2 regions of the Metabacillus schmidteae genome follow, and region 2 is predicted to be linked to the other one. Evidence: a T-box and tRNA genes for the amino acid it is inferred to sense, from the RefSeq annotation. Region 2 holds a T-box; the other holds one or more tRNA genes.
What was found. A T-box is a leader RNA that pairs with one kind of tRNA and senses whether it is charged. The one in region 2 lies ahead of serS (serine--tRNA ligase), so its partner is inferred to be a tRNA-Ser.
Positions count from the first base shown of each region.

Region 1 (9,639 bases), 1.6 Mb from region 2:
TACTAGCCAATTGAATCTCTGATTCTGATGCATCTTCTTTACCATAAATCAGGTTGGACCTTATACTTCCTGAAAATAAAAATGGTTTTTGTGTAACATATCCAATAGAAGCACGGAGACGTTTCAAGCTTATATTCTTACTATTCTTTCCATCTATTAAAATCTCACCATCATCCACATCATATAATCTTGGAAACAATTTAACTAATGTTGTTTTACCACTTCCAGTTGCACCAATAATCCCAATTTTCTCACCATGTCTAGCAGAAAATGAGATTGAATTTAATACATGCTCACCATTTTTACTATATGAAAAAGATACATTTCGGAATTCAATATCTCCAATAATCGGCATCACATCAATCGTACTTTCAGCTCGGTTCATATGCGTATTTATTTCCAAAACTTCTTGAATACGATCCGCTGAAGGCAGTGCTCTCATCAGTTGCATAAGAACCATACTACTAGATGTGAGCGCCATTAAAATAATATTTAGATAATTAATAAAAGCTAAAATAACACCAACTTGAATTGTGCTTCCTCCAATCGGAAAAACGCCAAAAATGAGTGCAACAGCCATTCCAATATTTATGACAAAAAGCAGGACTGGCATAAGTATCGTAATAATTTGTTCAGCGGTTTTTGTTTTATTTGTTAGTGAAACATTCACTTTTTGAAATAAATTTATTTCATAATCCTTTCTTACAAAAGCTTTCACAACTCTAATCCCAGCAATACTTTCCTGAAGTTTTGTATTTAGCTGATCTAATGCTTCTTGAACACGTTTAAACCAAATGCCCGCTTTTTTTGAAAGCAGGATGATGAAAAAGAGCAGAATTGGAATTAAGACAACTAAAATCGGAAATAGCTCTTTTGCTTGAAAAAATACAATCGTGACACTACCAATAAAGAGAAGAGGCCCCCTTACAAATACACGCAATGTCATCATAACCGCCGTTTGAACTGAATTGATATCACTTGTGACATTAGTGATCAGTTTACCAATACCAACTTTGTCGCGATTCTCACTTGACAAATGTTCGACCTTTTTAAATAAATCCCGCCGAATATCTGTGGCAATATTAATTGCTGATTTTGTGCTAAAAATCGTGCAACCAATACCACCAGCTAAACCAATAATCGCAGCAACAAGCATAAACGTTCCCATTTGAATAACGTACGATGTATCATTCGCAGCAATTCCATAATCAATGATCTTTTGCAAAAGAAGTGGCTGTAATAAATCCATCGTCACCTCTAAAGCCATTAATAGTGGAGCAAGGATCACAAAGAGCTTGTATGGCTTTGCATATGGTATAAGTTTTTTTATAGATTTCATCACATCTCGCCTTTACTTTTTTGCTGTTTTTCGGACCAATTGATTAACTCGTTTCTGCAAGTCTGAAGAATAGAAAGAATATCGTTTGCAAACTCTGGTTCAGATAGTACCTTTTTCATCGCATAATGAAATTCTAATTGAAGCTTACCCATTTCTTCTCGTACGAGTGAAGCTTCCTCAGACTGCTTCCATCGCAATCGCATTGTCCATTCCTGCCAGAAAGTCTCGTCTTCTTCATGAATTAACTCATTTATAAAAGCTAACCCTGCCTCATTTAATGAGTATATTTTTTTCTCGCCATCCATTTTAAGTTCAATCAGTTCCTTTTCAACCAGGTCCTGTAAAGCAGGATAAACGGTACCTGCACTCGGAGAATAGTAACCACCGCTTCTCTCCTTTAACTGTTTCATCACTTGGTAGCCATGCCTGGGTTCTTCTTTTAATAGCTGTATAATCGCAAGCTGAATAATACCTCTGCGTTTTGTGAATTTTGACTTCATTTTTTCTCTTAAATGGGGCTGCTTATCAAAAAACTTTAGTGCGGTTTTTAAGCCTCTATGTGTTAAGGAAAGGACTTCCCCGTCATCTTTATGAATAAATTCTTTTTCAATTGCTTCATTAAGACAACTACTAAGATTCTCTATTTCATCATTAAGGGTTGCAAATAGTTCTTCCTGCTTAATTTTTTTGCGGCTTATATAGGTAAGCAACGTTAACATTTCTTGACTTATATTTCCTAACATATGAAACCTCCACTCAATTAAACTATTACGATAAATTTTAATCGATATATTTTTAAAATACAACAATTTTTTGATAATTCAGCAATGAATGAAGATTGTAACCGTGGACAATTAGTTCATTGTGTTATTTTTAAGGAAAATAAATTGGGATTCCAAAAATAAAACAGGTTTAGTTTGGAATCCCCTTACTTTTCATATGAAACTTTCCCCAAAGCAAACAACCACATCGCTCCAAGAATCCAATGCTCCATCAGCATATATTCAAGAACTCCCCTCGAGAAATCATTGCAATTATAAGTATTTTCTGTTCATTCATTTCATATGCATAATGATCTCTTCTTAAAGAGTATGTAAGTTTCTTTAGCAAAATAGTGCGAGGTACCTGGTTATCATGTGTATAATTGAACTATATAATATGGAAATAATTACTTTATTAAATAAAAGGGGAAATTTTCTTGGGTAAAGCTATATTTTTTAATATTCCCGCTCATGGTCATACAAATCCAACTCTCGCTTTAGTGGAAGAATTGATTAATCAAGGAGAAGAAGTATTATACTACTCTTTTCCACATTTAAAGGAAAAAATTGAAGAAACAGGGGCTATTTATATGCCTTATAGCATCGATCGTTTAGAAGATACCAATTATACAGAAGAACAGCTGAAGTACTTCCCCATTGTTTTTAGGGTTTGTATAGAAAGCACTGAAAAAATGTTGGAATTTTTATTAAACGAAATAGACAGAGAAGAACCTGACTATATTATTCATGATTCCTTAGCAACTTGGGGGAAATATGTAGGCCAAATCAAAAATATTCCTACTATTTGTTCCACAACAACATTTCCATTTCACGAATCATTTTTAAATATTCCAAAAGAGCTTTTAAATTTAGTGTTTCAATTTGCAAGAGGAGATTTAAAACATTTAGTTAAAGCATTATCTATCCAAAATAATTTATGCAAAAAGTACAATATGAAGAAACCCCCTCTTTTAGATGCATTGAGTAGTAAAGAAAAATTAAATATTGTCTATACTGCTGCGGAATTTACACCAAACTGTCATGTGTTTGATCATACTTATCGTTTTGTTGGCCCTTCTATATCGGAACGCATCGAAGAAGAAAAAGTAACATTACCTATAAGTAAAAAACCAATCGTTTATATTTCTTTAGGAAGTATATTTGGGGATAATAAGGATTTTTATGAAGATTGTTTTCAAGCATTTAAAGATATCGAAGCAACATTTATCATGTCTTTAGGCAAAAAAAAGAAAGAAACTGATTTTTCTTATATACCCGAAAACTTTATTCTTTATGATTATGTGAACCAAATAGACCTGCTGCAAAAGGTGGACATCTTTGTAACACATGGAGGTATGAACAGTGTCCAAGAAGGTTTGTATTTTAAAGTTCCCTTAATCCTATATCCTCAACAACAAGAACAAGAAATGATCTCACAACAAGTTGAACGTTTAGGTTGTGGCATCCATTTAAAAGAATGCAATACAGAGAAACTGAAACAATCTTTATTGAAAATATTAAACAATAAAGAATATAAACAAAAATGCTCTGAATTTGGAACTCTCTTACAAGAAAAAGGCGGTTACAAAAGAGCCGTATCTGAAATAATGAGATTTTATAAAGAAAACTCGTCGATTGGCGAGCCTGTAAAGGTGAAGCGTGATGCGTAGTTGCACTTATACTTTGTACTTAAAAATGATCACTACGTCGATTAAACTTCTTCGCTGCTAATTTATACTTTCATAACGTGTAAACTAACACGGAATCCTCCTGTCTCTACACTTACATAGACAGTAATAAAATAAAGGAAACTCGTCTTGTTCGCGGCGGGTTTCCTTTTTATATGCATTATATTTTGTCAAACTGAGAGCTACCCACAAGCAACGATTAAAACAATTGTAGTTACATAAAAAGGTCAGATTTGATTATGAAACATACACATTTCGTAATCAAATCTGACCTTTGAAAGACGCGCCTTAGAGGATTCGAACCTCTGACCGACGGCTTAGAAGGCCGTTGCTCTATCCTGCTGAGCTAAAGGCGCATATTCGTTTATTGTTTGTTTTCTCCATAAAAATGGCTCCGCAGGCAGGATTCGAACCTGCGACCGATCGGTTAACAGCCGATAGCTCTACCACTGAGCTACTGCGGAACAAAATCATGGTGGGCCTAAATGGACTCGAACCATCGACCTCACGCTTATCAGGCGTGCGCTCTAACCAGCTGAGCTATAGGCCCATTTATGAAATTTAATATGTAATGGAGCGGGTGAAGGGAATCGAACCCTCATCATCAGCTTGGAAGGCTGAGGTTTTACCACTAAACTACACCCGCATTAAAGATAGATTGGAGGCACCACCCGGATTTGAACCGGGGATAGAGGTTTTGCAGACCTCGGCCTTACCACTTGGCTATGATGCCTTAAAATGGCTGGGCTAGCTGGATTCGAACCAACGCATGTCGCAGTCAAAGTGCGATGCCTTACCGCTTGGCTATAGCCCATTGAATATGCTGCATGAAAGTACTTCCTGAATATTCTACATGAGACTGCACCGCAAGAGGATATTTTGTGATATTTCTGAAAGGAAATATCGCGAAATATCGTCGACTACTAAGTATTCTCAGTGTCTCTATAAAAATTACTCTCTTTATATTACTGTTTCCAACTAAAATTATCTTTAGCGAGAAACCAGCAAGAGGATATTTTGAAATATTTCTGACAAAAATAAAGTTTAATTAAAATCCTTTATTTTCAACTAATTGCTTAATTGGGGCGGCTGATGGGAATCGAACCCACGAATGTCGGAACCACAATCCGATGCGTTAACCACTTCGCCACAACCGCCATTATTTCGTTGGCAGGGGCAGTAGGAATCGAACCCACACCAAAGGTTTTGGAGACCTCTATTCTACCGTTAAACTATGCCCCTATTATATTAAATGGTGGAGGGGGGCAGATTCGAACTGCCGAACCCTAAGGAGCGGATTTACAGTCCGCCGCGTTTAGCCACTTCGCTACCCCTCCACATGAAAGGTGGCTCGGGACGGAATCGAACCGCCGACACATGGATTTTCAGTCCATTGCTCTACCAACTGAGCTACCGAGCCATAATTAATGTGTATTTGAAAAAAGATGAAAATTACCTTTTCAAGTAACTAATTTTAATCTAAGACTTTTAAAGTATTATAGCTTTGACAATTTGTAAATCGTCCTCATCTCAGGATGATTATTCAAGAAGCAGCTCGATGAGTACGCTGAAGTATATTCAGGGAAGCTTTTTCGGGCGTGCTCTACCAACTGAGCTACCGAGCTAAATCAAGTTTACGGCTTCCGCTAAGCTTCGAATCTCTTCGTCAGCTCCCTCACTCACATCCTCACGTATTCTCATACGCTCCGGTGTTCGCTTAGTCGCTTCCTCGACCTTCTCGCTTATCGAAACCCTCTTACACGATACTTAAATTACAATAATAATTTGTTTCTTTTAAAAATATCAATCAATGGCGGTCCGGACGGGACTCGAACCCGCGACCTCCTGCGTGACAGGCAGGCATTCTAACCAACTGAACTACCGGACCAATATTGGTTGCACTTTACAGCACTACTGTGTTTCCTCGCTATGAAGAATAATCGACGTAGCATCGTCAACTTTAATTGGTTGCGGGGACAGGATTTGAACCTGCGACCTTCGGGTTATGAGCCCGACGAGCTACCAGACTGCTCCACCCCGCGATAATAAGTAATTGAAGTAAAAAAACATATGGAGGAGGAAAGGGGATTCGAACCCCTGCGGGCTTTGACACCCCTGTCGGTTTTCAAGACCGATCCCTTCAGCCGGACTTGGGTATTCCTCCAATATACATATGTGTTAATGGTAGCGGCGGAGGGAATCGAACCCACGACCTCACGGGTATGAACCGTACGCTCTAGCCAGCTGAGCTACACCGCCATAAAAAAGTAAAATATTTCATTTGGTGGAGCCTAGCGGGATCGAACCGCTGACCTCCTGCGTGCAAAGCAGGCGCTCTCCCAGCTGAGCTAAGGCCCCAAATCTAATTATTAAATGGTCGGGAAGACAGGATTCGAACCTGCGACCCCTTGGTCCCAAACCAAGTGCTCTACCAAGCTGAGCTACTTCCCGTACTATGGCGCGCCCGAGAGGAGTCGAACCCCTAACCTTTTGATCCGTAGTCAAACGCTCTATCCAATTGAGCTACGGGCGCATATAAGTGGTGCCGAGGACCGGAATCGAACCGGTACGGTAGTCACCTACCGCAGGATTTTAAGTCCTGTGCGTCTGCCAGTTCCGCCACCCCGGCACTTACTGGAGCGGAAGACGGGATTCGAACCCGCGACCCCCACCTTGGCAAGGTGGTGTTCTACCACTGAACTACTTCCGCTTACTATTATTAATGGTGCGGGTGAAGGGACTTGAACCCCCACGTCACAAGGACACTAGATCCTAAGTCTAGCGCGTCTGCCAATTCCGCCACACCCGCATGGTGTGTGAAACTCTATATGGTGGAGGATGACGGGATCGAACCGCCGACCCCCTGCTTGTAAGGCAGGTGCTCTCCCAGCTGAGCTAATCCTCCGAAGCACTTAGTGTGCAAATATGGTGACCCGTACGGGATTCGAACCCGTGTTACCGCCGTGAAAGGGCGGTGTCTTAACCGCTTGACCAACGGGCCAAATTTTATAGTAGTGACCTATGTGGTCAGCCTGGCAACGTCCTACTCTCACAGGGGGAATCCCCCAACTACCATCGGCGCTGAAGAGCTTAACTTCCGTGTTCGGCATGGGAACGGGTGTGACCTCTTCGCCATCATTACCAGACATTTTTTAGAGACATTTCTTATTATAGTAAGTTTTTCAAAAAAAGCAAGAACTTTTTTTATTTCATTTTCCGTGTCCATTTCCTACAATGACACAGGATTTATAATGTAACACAGCTACGATGAAAGTGTCAATAACTTTTCTAATAAATCTTTTGCGACTTCTTTTGAAGACAAGAAATATAATAACATCCTTATTCGAAAAATAAAAGACCCTAAATTAATTTTTTCAAAAAAATTTCCCCTCTACTATTTTTATGATCTAATGCTTTTACTCTGACATAATGATTTCCTTAGAGGTAAACACTATAACTACACCTAAACATCACTTATACCTTCATTATGTATATAAGGTCAAAAATGAGCGTTAATATCTAATTTGTATTAATACCCTAAGATAATAAGTATTGTACTAGATGCCTATGTTATGCAAACCTGATGATTACCTTCTGGAGGTGGAACATTGTCCAATGAAAGGATTGTTGATGTAATAGACGAGAAACTTAAGCAGAAAATTGAACAAGAAATTAAAGGAATGACTTTCACTAAAAATTTCCGCTCTCCTACCGCTGAAGAATGGTACATTTTTTTACCATCCTTTAAGGATCCATTAACAGGTGGAGCACCCGGAAAGGCTATTATCCATTACAACTTGTATGACACAAAACACATTTTTATCAATACAACGATTATTTTTGATGATCCTGATTTACATAATAATAAACATCATCAGCTTGTTTATTTACTCGCTGATGAAATTGTAAACAGACTTGTTGGTTATGCTGACACCTTATTATCAGTACATTCAGGTGAAAACTCCTACAATGCAGAATACAAACAATAATAGAGGGATGAAAATGAACGTAAAACTAATCCAAACCATAAAAGAAGAATCAAGTCCTTTCCACGAACAAGAAGGAGTTGATTCTTTAATAAGTAAGGTAAATGACGAAACACTTGTTCTACTTGGTGAATCTTCACACGGAACTTCAGAATTTTATAAGATTCGATCTGAACTTTCAAAGAAACTAATTTTAGAAAAAGGGTTTAATTATATAGCCGTTGAAGGTGATTGGCCTGCTTGTCAACAAATAAATAAGTATATTAAAGGGTTGGATCACACCTATTCCAATGCCAGTGAAGTCCTGTCTTCTTTTCACCGTTGGCCAACATGGATGTGGGCAAATGAGGAAATCATTGAGTTAATTGAGTGGTTAAAGGATTACAACCTCGACAAATCAATTAATCACAAGATTGGTTTTTATGGGATTGACGTCTATTCATTATGGGAATCTATTGATGAGCTTATAGCATATTTAGAAGAAATTAAATCTCCACAAATTGAATTCGCAAAAAAGGCATTTTCATGCTTTGAACCTTTCAATCGTCGTCCTGAAAAATACGGACTATCAGCATCTTTCTATGGTGAAGACTGTTTGAACGAAGTCACAAAGCTTTTAACTGAAATTACGTTAAATAAACTAACTAAATCTGACTCTGAAGAAAATTTAAATCTTGAAGTAAATGCGATTATTACGGCTAATGCTGAGAATTATTACAGAACGATGGTCGTAAATGACAATGAGTCATGGAATATCCGCGACAGACATATGGTAGAGGCATTAAATAAAATACACGAATTTTATGGTACACAAGCAAAAGGAATTGTCTGGGAGCATAACACACATGTTGGAGATGCACGGGCAACTGATATGGCTGATGAAGGTGTTGTAAATGTTGGACAATTACTTAGAGAAGAAAAAGGTACTGAATCTATCTTTATTATTGGGTTTGGTACCCATAGAGGAACCGTTATCGCTGCAGATGAATGGGGCGTTCCACCAAAACAGATGATTATTCCTCCAGCTCAAAAAGGAAGTTGGGAAGATGCCATGCACCAAGCTGGGACCACACGATAAATTCATCTATTTTACAGGATACAATCGTCATTTGTTTCAAAGACCAATAGGACATCGAGCGATCGGAGTCGTCTATAACCCTGCTTACGAACAATATGGGAATTACGTACCTTCCTCCATGTCAGATCGATATGATGCCTTTATCTATATAAATGTGACAAATGCTCTCCACCCTCTAAGCATTGAAAAAGTGTTCCTATAAAAGATAAAAACAATATTTTACTCTCAAATTTGTTTGAAGTAAAGGCTAGATATTAAATTCCTACTTGTTATAATGCAATCAAGATCAATTTTTTCAAAAGGGTGGGCATTTATGGGGAACACGTGTAGATTTGTTGTCAATGCAGTTGGTAAGCAAGGTGAAACATACTATACACAACTCAATACAAAAAAAGAATTAGAAAATTGGATTTCAGACCACCAAGAAAAACTTTTAATGGATGAATTAAAAATAGTAGATAAAAAACTACCACCTTTTTTTAAATGGTTTTTAAACAAATAGGATATAAAAAAGGATGACCTTCAAAAGGACTTTACCCTTGGAGTTCATCCTTTTATTTTTCCTTTCTCACCTTCTATTTCGGACAATTCCCCTCAACACTTCTTTACTAAACATTTTTTCTATCTCCGGTATTGATAATTTTAAATGCTTATCAATAAGTTTAGCTGTTTGCTCTCTTTGTAAAATCAATTGTATATTTGCAGGATCACGTAATTTTGCACTCATCTTCCATTCATGAAAGGCATTTGCGAAAGCAACATAGCTTCTAGACAAAATGGCTAATAC
Region 1 is NZ_CAESCH010000001.1:1,957,565-1,967,203, reverse strand. Features, by position in the region: gene HWV59_RS09365 (ABC transporter ATP-binding protein) at 1-1,339, opposite strand, end outside; gene HWV59_RS09360 (PadR family transcriptional regulator) at 1,339-2,082, opposite strand; gene HWV59_RS09355 (macrolide family glycosyltransferase) at 2,538-3,770, shown strand; tRNA gene HWV59_RS09350 (tRNA-Arg) at 4,071-4,144, opposite strand; tRNA gene HWV59_RS09345 (tRNA-Asn) at 4,178-4,252, opposite strand; tRNA gene HWV59_RS09340 (tRNA-Ile) at 4,262-4,338, opposite strand; tRNA gene HWV59_RS09335 (tRNA-Gly) at 4,361-4,434, opposite strand; tRNA gene HWV59_RS09330 (tRNA-Cys) at 4,448-4,521, opposite strand; tRNA gene HWV59_RS09325 (tRNA-Gln) at 4,528-4,602, opposite strand; tRNA gene HWV59_RS09320 (tRNA-His) at 4,870-4,945, opposite strand; tRNA gene HWV59_RS09315 (tRNA-Trp) at 4,957-5,030, opposite strand; tRNA gene HWV59_RS09310 (tRNA-Tyr) at 5,042-5,125, opposite strand; tRNA gene HWV59_RS09305 (tRNA-Phe) at 5,136-5,208, opposite strand; tRNA gene HWV59_RS09300 (tRNA-Asp) at 5,600-5,676, opposite strand; tRNA gene HWV59_RS09295 (tRNA-Met) at 5,754-5,830, opposite strand; tRNA gene HWV59_RS09290 (tRNA-Ser) at 5,860-5,952, opposite strand; tRNA gene HWV59_RS09285 (tRNA-Met) at 5,971-6,047, opposite strand; tRNA gene HWV59_RS09280 (tRNA-Ala) at 6,071-6,146, opposite strand; tRNA gene HWV59_RS09275 (tRNA-Pro) at 6,163-6,239, opposite strand; tRNA gene HWV59_RS09270 (tRNA-Arg) at 6,245-6,321, opposite strand; tRNA gene HWV59_RS09265 (tRNA-Leu) at 6,329-6,417, opposite strand; tRNA gene HWV59_RS09260 (tRNA-Gly) at 6,424-6,498, opposite strand; tRNA gene HWV59_RS09255 (tRNA-Leu) at 6,512-6,597, opposite strand; tRNA gene HWV59_RS09250 (tRNA-Val) at 6,618-6,693, opposite strand; tRNA gene HWV59_RS09245 (tRNA-Glu) at 6,715-6,789, opposite strand; rRNA gene rrf (5S ribosomal RNA) at 6,819-6,934, opposite strand; gene HWV59_RS09235 (hypothetical protein) at 7,469-7,777, shown strand; partial or broken gene HWV59_RS09230 (erythromycin esterase family protein) at 7,785-9,054, shown strand; gene HWV59_RS09225 (hypothetical protein) at 9,166-9,354, shown strand; gene HWV59_RS09220 (hypothetical protein) at 9,421-9,639, opposite strand, start outside.
Region 1: it encodes a tRNA-Ser, which carries the amino acid that the T-box ahead of serS (serine--tRNA ligase) is inferred to sense. The anticodon was not compared.

Region 2 (9,639 bases):
TTAATGATCATTATAACTTATGGCAGGCTAACTTTGAAAAAATCGCCCGAAAATGTAGCAACTCTTTAAGTGAAAAGATTATTCACCGTTTATATCCAAACGATGATGACTTTTTTTTAATAAAACCCAAACACTCCGCTTTTTACGGAACAGCTTTGAATACATTATTATATAGTCTTAACGTAAAAGAACTCGTGATTACAGGAGTAGCCGGTAATATTTGCGTACTGTTTACAGCAAATGACGCGTATATGAGAGAATACGATATTACCATCCCTGCTAACTGTATTGCATCTAACAGCAAAAAAGATAATGACTTTGCTTTAAGCATGATGGAAAACACATTAAAGGCAACTATTACCCATAGAGAAAATTAAATAACATGCATCAGGCCTTCTCATCATATGATGTACAAAAATGTATTTTGAGGAGGACAAACATGCAAATACATATTGTCCAACAAGGACAAAGCTTGTTTGGTATTGCACAGGCTTATAATACGACTGCTGAGGAAATTATTCGTACAAATGAAATTCAAAACCCAAACAATCTAGTCATCGGCCAAGCGATTGTAATTCCTATTAAGGGAAGGTTTTATTGGGTACAGCCTGGAGATAGTTTATACTCGATTGCTCAAAGATATGGGATTTCCGCATCAGAATTAGCTAGAATTAATAATATTCCCTTGAATCAACCTCTTTCAATAGGTGTGAAGCTCTATATTCCTGAAGGAGAAAAAAGATCAGTTGAGTCAAATGCTTATATTGAACCAAGAGGCACAAGTGTTTCAGCTAACCTTGAGCAGGCAGCAAGGGATGCAGCACCATACTTAACCTATTTAGGACCATTTAGTTTCCAAATTCAGCGCGATGGAACTCTTAAAGAGCCACTTCTAAACAATTTCCCTCAAATCGCGCGGGATAATAATGTTACGTTAATGATGGCAATTACGAATTTAGAAAATGATCAATTTAGTGATGAACTAGGGAGAATTATTTTAACCAATACAGAAATACAAAATAAGCTTTTAAATAACATTGTTACAACTGCTAAGAAATATGGCTTCCGTGATATCCATTTTGATATGGAGTTTTTAAGACCGCAAGATCGTGAAGCCTATAACCAATTTTTACGAAAGGCAAAAGCCCGTTTCAACCAGGAAGGTTGGCTTCTCTCTACAGCACTGGCACCTAAAACAAGTGCTACACAAAAAGGTCGTTGGTATGAAGCACATGACTATAAAGCACATGGGCAGATAGTGGATTTTGTTGTAATCATGACATATGAATGGGGATATAGCGGCGGCCCGCCAATGGCTGTTTCACCTATAGGTCCGGTGAGAGAAGTTCTGGAATACGCCATTACTGAAATGCCAAGTCGTAAAATTATGATGGGACAAAATTTATATGGCTATGATTGGACATTACCTTTTGTTCCTGGAGGGCAATTTGCGAAGGCAGTTAGTCCTCAGCAGGCAATTCAACTTGCTAGTACAAATAACGTACCAATCCGTTATGATCAAGAGGCACAGGCACCTCATTTTAATTACACAGATGCAAGCGGAAAAGAACATAAGGTCTGGTTTGAAGACGCAAGATCCATTCAAGCAAAATTTGACCTTATTAAAGAACTGAATTTACGTGGAATAAGCTATTGGAAACTCGGACTTTCATTTCCTCAAAACTGGTTATTACTAGCTGATAATTTCCAGATAGAAAAAAAATAATAAAGCAGTAAGAGGCACTCATTACAGTATGAGTGCCTTTTTAAGTTATTCAAATACAAAACTAGAAAATGTAAACAATCCTATAAATACATTACTCAAAAAGAGAGTTGCATGGTAAAATGAATTTTGTCGATTTTTAAGATCAGGTGTTTCGTTCCAAAGGAGGACCCATAATGAATATACCCTTTATTACTGTAGAGGGACCGATCGGTGTTGGTAAAACATCATTAGCGAAAGCAATTGCCGATAACTATCAATTCCATTTACTAAAAGAAATTGTTGAGGAAAATCCCTTTCTTGGAAAGTTCTATACAGATATTGAAGAGTGGAGCTTTCAAACAGAAATGTTTTTTCTTTGCAATCGATATAAACAATTAGAAGATATTAATAAAAAGTTTTTACAAGCAACTAAACCAGTTGTAGCTGATTATCATATCTTTAAGAATCTTATCTTTGCTAAGCGTACACTAAAGCATGAACAATATGATAAGTATTTAAAAATTTATGATATTTTAACTGAAGGTATGCCTAAACCAAATCTAATTATTTATTTGAATGCTGGTCTTGATACACTATTAGCAAGAATTGAAAAAAGAGGCCGTGAAATAGAGCACAAAATAGATCCCCATTATCTTCAGCAACTTTCTGAGGACTATGAAATAGCCATGTCACAATGGGAAAAGGAAAATCCTTCGATTCCCGTTATCCGCTTTAATGGTGATACATTAGACTTCGTCCAAAATAAACAAGACTTAACATATATATTAAATACACTAGAACAGTACTTGCAAAAAGGAGCAACGACAGATGAATTTACGAGAAAAATATAAAATTCCTCACAATGCCGTCATTACGATAGCTGGTACTGTAGGAGTTGGAAAATCTACCATGACGAAAGCTTTAGCAAAGGAGTTGAATTTCAAAACTTCTTTCGAAAAGGTAGATTCAAATCCGTATCTTGATCAATTTTACGCTGATTTTGAAAGATGGAGCTTTCATTTACAAATCTATTTCCTTGCAGAACGTTTCAAAGAGCAAAAGAAAATTTTTGAATATGGCGGAGGATTTATCCAGGATCGTTCCATTTATGAAGATACAGGAATCTTTGCTAGAATGCATTATGAAAAAGGGACAATGTCTGAGGTTGACTACGAAACATATAAAAATCTTTTTGAGGCAATGGTAATGACTCCGTATTTCCCACATCCAGATCTTCTCATTTATTTAGAAGGAAGCTTGGATGATATTTTATCCCGCATTAAATTGCGAGGGCGTCCGATGGAACAGCAAACACCTGTTGAATATTGGACAGAAATGCATCAAAGATATGAAAACTGGATTAATAATTTTAATGCCTGTCCTGTTTTACGTATAAATATTAATGATTATGATATTATGGAAAATGAACAATCTATTGAACCTATTATCGAGAGAATCGGCTATTTTATCGAACAGACAAAATTTCTAAAAAAATAAAAGGATGACATAAAGGTTTTTCTTCCTTTATGTCATCCTCTTTTTATATGTAAAAATAACTTAAATTTAGATACAAAAAAAATCGTTACTGAATTGTAACGATTTACATCAATCTCCCATATTTTATGCGCTGAATATGAGAATATATTTTAAAATTATGGAGGAGGAAAGGGGATTCGAACCCCTGCGGGCTTTGACACCCCTGTCGGTTTTCAAGACCGATCCCTTCAGCCGGACTTGGGTATTCCTCCGTATTGACAAGATATAATTTATCATAGATTCTATATGCCTGTCAACAATTTATCGAAACTTTTTTCACAATATTAATTTATCCTTTTTTGAATGGGATTATTCCTAAATAAGGGAGCCATTTAGACTCCCTATTCATGTTTTTAGTCTGCTATACTAATTCTTTCTTTATTTCCCATATAAGGTCTAAGTACTTCAGGAATAATAACTGTCCCATCTTCCTGTTGGTAATTTTCCAATATAGCCGCAACTGTTCGACCAATGGCTAAACCTGAACCATTTAATGTGTGAACGTGTTCTACCTTCGCTTTAGGATCTCTTCTAAATCGAATATTTGCCCGGCGTGCTTGAAATCCCTCAAAATTACTGCAAGAAGAAATTTCACGGTATGTTCCATAGCTCGGCATCCAAACCTCAAGGTCATACTTTTTAGCAGCTGTAAAGCCTAAATCTGCTGTACACATGCTCATCACACGATATGGCAGTCCTAATAGCTGAAGGACCTTTTCAGCATGCCCTGTCAGCTTTTCAAGCTCTTCATAAGAATCCTCCGGTTTAACAAAGCGAACAAGCTCTACTTTATTAAATTGATGCTGACGGATTAATCCTCTTGTATCTCTTCCGGCAGATCCGGCTTCAGAACGGAAATTCGCACTAAACCCTACATAGCCAATAGGAAGTTGTTCAACATTAAGGATTTCCTCACGGTGCATATTTGTAACAGGTACTTCTGCAGTCGGTATTAAGAAATAATCTTCTCCTGCAATTTTAAAAGCATCTTCCTCAAACTTAGGCAACTGACCTGTCCCTGTCATACTATCACGATTCACGATAAAAGGTGGGATGATTTCTGTATAATCATGCTCATCAACATGAAGATCCAACATAAAGTTAAAGAGTGCTCTCTCCAAACGGGCACCTAAGCCACGATAAAAAACGAAACGGCTTCCTGTTACTTTTGCTGCTCGTTCAAAATCCAGAATTTGTAGACCATCTGCAATATCCCAGTGTGGCTTTGGTTCATATCCAAAGTTAGGTTGTTCGCCCCATGTTCTAATTTCAACATTATCATCTTCTGTTTCGCCAACCGGAACACTATCATGAGGAATATTAGGAATAGATAATAAAAGGTGATCCAGCTCAGCCTCTACCTCACGTAATTGCTCATCAAACCCTTTAATTTTTTCTCCTACTTCTTTCATTTCCTTGATTAAATGATCCGCATCCTGCTTCTCTCTTTTTAGCTGAGCAACTTGGGCAGAAACATCATTTCTTTTGCTTTTTAACTCTTCAGTAGAAGTAATGAGCTCTCTTCTTTTTTTATCAAGTTCTTCAAACTTTCCAAAATCAGTTAAATCCTCACCGCGTTTAGATAACTTTTCTTTTACTTCTTCAAGATTTGTACGTAGAAATTTAATATCTAACATAATGACTGCTCTCCTTTTCATAATTTGCCCGTGACGAGGAAGATTCTAAGCAACAAAAAAACTCCCGTCCCCAAAAAGGGACGAGAGTTACCCGCGTTGCCACCCTAGTTAAGAATACACACTGTATTCTTCACTTAATGAATAACGGTCATAGCCGGAATAGCCTACTTAAACAATTGTTAGTTCAGCCATTCATTCAAGGATGGATTCGCAGGCATCTATCACCGATTTTCACCAGCCATCGGCTCTCTATAGATAGAACATCATGCTACTAGTTCCTATCATCACGTTTGCTTAATTTATTTAGTATAAATTAATTTACTATAAGTTTATAGTAGTCGCAAGTTTTTTATACACTTATTTAGACTCTTTTACCATATTTACAAATAATTGAGTCATCCGATGATCATCTGTTAATTCCGGATGGAATGAGCATCCAAGGAATTGTCCTTGACGAGCTGCAACAATTCGGCCATTATGCTTCGATAGAATCTCCACATCTTCACCAACCTCAACAATATGAGGAGCGCGGATAAAGACTCCTACAAAGTCCTCTCCAACACCGGTAATCATTAATTCAGCCTCAAAACTATCCTTTTGACGGCCAAATGAATTACGCTCTACCGTTACATCTAATAACCCTAAGTGAGATTGATCATATCCCACAAGATTCTTAGCCAACAGAATTAATCCTGCACATGTACCAAACATAGGCTTTCCAGATGCAGCAAACTCTTTTAATGGCTCCATAAAATTATATTTATCGATAAGGCGACGCATCGTTGTGCTCTCGCCACCAGGAATGATTAAGCCATCAAGGTCTGCAAGCTGATCAACTGTTTTAACAACAACTCCCTCAGCTTCACATGCCTCTATTGAACGAACATGCTCTCTTACAGCACCTTGTAACCCTAATACACCAATTTTCAGCATGTTAAAAACTCCTTTGTTACCAACCACGCTCTTGCATTCTGTGCTCTGGTAAAAGACTTGAAATTTCAATTCCCTGCATTGCAGATCCAAGTCCTTTAGAAAGTTTCGCAATTAGTTCATAGTCTTGATAATGAGTTGTTGCTTCTACAATTGAGCGTGCAAATTTAGCTGGATTTTCTGATTTGAAGATACCAGATCCAACAAATACTCCATCAGCACCTAGTTGCATCATTAACGCAGCATCGGCAGGAGTTGCTACACCACCGGCAGCAAAGTTAACAACCGGTAATTTACCTTCTTTTTTAATTTGAAGAAGAAGCTCAAAAGGAGCACCTAAATTTTTCGCTTCTGTCATTAACTCATCTTCGCTCATTGCAGCTACTTTGCGAATTTGTGCATTCACTTTACGCATATGACGAACAGCTTCAACAATGTTTCCTGTTCCCGGCTCACCTTTTGTACGAAGCATAGATGCACCTTCTGCAATACGGCGAGTTGCTTCACCTAGATCACGGCAACCGCAAACGAATGGTACTGTGAAGTCACTTTTTAATAAGTGATACTCTTCATCTGCAGGAGTTAAAACTTCACTTTCGTCAATATAGTCTACACCCATTGCCTCTAATACACGTGCTTCTACAATATGTCCGATACGTGCTTTTGCCATAACTGGAATCGATACAGCATTCATTACTTCCTCTACAATTGTTGGATCAGCCATTCTTGCTACACCACCGGCAGCACGAATGTCAGCAGGAACTCGTTCAAGTGCCATTACAGCAACTGCGCCTGCTTCCTCAGCAATTTTAGCTTGCTCTGCATTTACAACGTCCATGATGACGCCGCCTTTTTGCATTTCTGCCATTCCACGCTTTACGCGGTCAGTACCTGTTGTATTACTCATTGTGGTTGTCCCCCTTATGTAATGTCCTAGTAACTAGGATTTGTTTTAGATTAAGAAAAATTCATCTACGCTATATTTTATCCTAAGTTCTAAAAAAATCCTATCAAAATTCAATTAATTAGTAAAACAATTCCTATATATTTTACTATTCTATCATTTAACAATTAATAATTTTCTATTATAGCTTAGTTTTCATGATACGAATACTTTTTTATGTATTTTAGATGATCATAAATTATTAATGAGTCGCAATATAAAAAGACTCCCTATAAAGAGAGTCTTTTTCATCATAATATTAAAACCAGCCTTTTACTGTATCTGATACTGTGCCCCATAAATCTCCAAAGAAGCCTCCAATACCCCTCATAGAGAGAATAAACCAGTTGGCCTTTTCAACTTTTTCATTCGTTACAAGGTCTACTTGAGAGAGTGTATCACTTTTGATATTTGTTAAAGCTTGACCTTCTCCCTCATAATTAATTGTCATTTTACCTACAACATGGTCTTTTTTAACTGGTGCGGTTAATTCCCCTGCTTTTGTTAATTGATCCTGGTCAATTTCAAAGGTTGGCTTATAGGCGTCCTCTTCACCGTTTTTCACTACAAGTTTTACGGCATCCTTGGTATGAATGGATACTGAATCTTCCTTACCTTTTACTACAGGAATAGTTGATTGCTTTTCAATTTGATAATTTGCTGGAAATACTTCTTTTACTGAGAAGTTATCGAATGCGTAGTCTAACATTTTTTCTGTCTCAGGGAAGCGTGAATTTTTCACATCTCCCTCATTTCCTTGTGCATCCATCACAACAGTAATAACACGCATACCATTTTTAGTTGCAGTAGCAGTAAAACAAGATCCTGCTGAAGAAGTTGAACCTGTTTTCAAACCGTCTACACCTTCATAACCATAAACTAACTCAGGAAGCATCCAGTTCCAGTTTGGCATGAGAGTTGCGTCATCAGTACCTTCTCTAAAGGTTTTTTTAGGAATACTTGCTGTTTCTAAAACCTCTGGGTAATCTTGAATTAATCTTTGTGAAAGTAAGGCCATATCTCTTGCTGACAATTTACTTTCTGCATTCACATCTGTACCTTCAGGATGCATGCCAGATAAATCCTTATTTTCTAATCCTGTCGCATTGACAAATTCATAATTTGTTAAGCCTAGCTCTTTCGCTTTGTCATTCATCATTTTGACAAAAGCTTTCTCTGATCCTGCAATTAATTCAGACAAAGCAATAGCTGCACCATTAGCAGAGTAAATAGCCATTGCTTCATATAATTCTTGTACGTTATAGCTGCCATCTAGTCTTAAAGGTACATTTGAAAGATTTCCATTTTGTGAAATCTTATAAACATATTCACTTGGCTTATAGGTTTGATCCCAGCTAATTTTTCCTTCTTTAATTGCCTCTAGAACTAAGTATTCTGTCATTACCTTTGCCATACTTGCAATAGGTAGTTTTTCATCAACATTTTTTCCATATAAAATTGTTCCAGTAGATTCCTCAATTATGATTGCTGCTCCTGCATTAATTGATATCGGCTCTGCAGCCTGAGCAGACGTATAAGGAAAAATGGATGAAACAATAAAGGTTAAAGCAAATAGAATTGCTATCATTTTCTTTATTCTCACGTTGTACACTTCCTCCAAATTATATTATCTATATGAAAACTCCATTTGAATTTTGCTTTCTTAAAGAAACAACAAAATTGATTTTATCATAGAAAGAGCAAAAAAAATAGACAGAGTCATAGACTCTGTCAAATGTTATAGTTCTGTCATATTTGGATTATATTTAATCCAAAAGACTTATTATAACGAGTAATTTGGGGCTTCTTTCGTAATTTGGACATCATGTGGGTGGCTTTCTTTTAAGCCTGCGCCAGTCATACGGATAAATTGTGAATTTTCTCTAAGTTCTTTAAGATCCTTTGTTCCACAATAACCCATACCAGAACGAATACCACCGACTAATTGATAAATAGTATCTGCTAATGGCCCCTTATATGGAGTTCTTCCTTCAATACCTTCTGGAACGAACTTCTTGTTGTCTTCTTGGAAATAACGATCTTTACTTCCCTTTTCCATTGCAGCTACAGAACCCATACCACGATAAACTTTAAAACGTCTTCCTTGGAAGATTTCCGTTGCACCAGGACTTTCAGAAGTACCTGCAAGTAAACTTCCTAACATGACAGCATGGCCACCTGCAGCTAAAGCTTTTACCATATCACCAGAGTATTTAATACCTCCATCTGCAATAATCGATACCCCATGTTTTCTTGCTTCTGTTGCACAATCATATACTGCTGTGATCTGTGGTACACCTACTCCTGCAACTACTCGAGTTGTACATATAGAACCAGGTCCAATTCCTACCTTGACAACATTTGCACCAGCTTCTATTAGATCTTTTGTAGCTTCAGCAGTTGCAACATTTCCTGCAACAATATTCAGGTTTGGATATTCATTACGGATCGCCTTCACTGTATCAAGAACACCCTTTGAATGACCATGAGCTGTATCAACTACAATTGCATCTACATTTGCTTCAACTAACTTCTTAACACGAATCATTGAATCACCTGTAACACCAACCGCTGCAGCAACAACTAGGCGTCCATGTGAATCTTTAGCTGAGTTCGGGAATTCAATTACTTTTTCAATATCCTTAATTGTAATAAGACCTTTTAAAATACCATCATTATCCACTAAAGGTAGTTTTTCAATTTTATGCTTTTGCAACATACTTTCAGCTTCTTTTAGAGTTGTTCCAACAGGTGCAGTTACAAGATTTTCCTTTGTCATGACATCACTGATTTTAATGGAATAATCTTGAATAAATCTCATATCACGGTTTGTGATAATACCAACTAATTTCTCTTCTTCGGGGTTATTTACAATTGGAACACCTGAG
Region 2 is NZ_CAESCH010000001.1:341,210-350,848, reverse strand. Features, by position in the region: gene HWV59_RS01585 (isochorismatase family cysteine hydrolase) at 1-377, shown strand, start outside; gene HWV59_RS01580 (glycosyl hydrolase family 18 protein) at 440-1,726, shown strand; gene HWV59_RS01575 (deoxynucleoside kinase) at 1,897-2,556, shown strand; gene HWV59_RS01570 (deoxynucleoside kinase) at 2,534-3,202, shown strand; tRNA gene HWV59_RS01565 (tRNA-Ser) at 3,361-3,453, opposite strand; gene serS (serine--tRNA ligase) at 3,595-4,878, opposite strand; T-box leader at 4,952-5,172, opposite strand; gene pdxT (pyridoxal 5'-phosphate synthase glutaminase subunit PdxT) at 5,236-5,811, opposite strand; gene pdxS (pyridoxal 5'-phosphate synthase lyase subunit PdxS) at 5,828-6,715, opposite strand; gene HWV59_RS01545 (D-alanyl-D-alanine carboxypeptidase family protein) at 7,011-8,339, opposite strand; gene guaB (IMP dehydrogenase) at 8,535-9,639, opposite strand, start outside.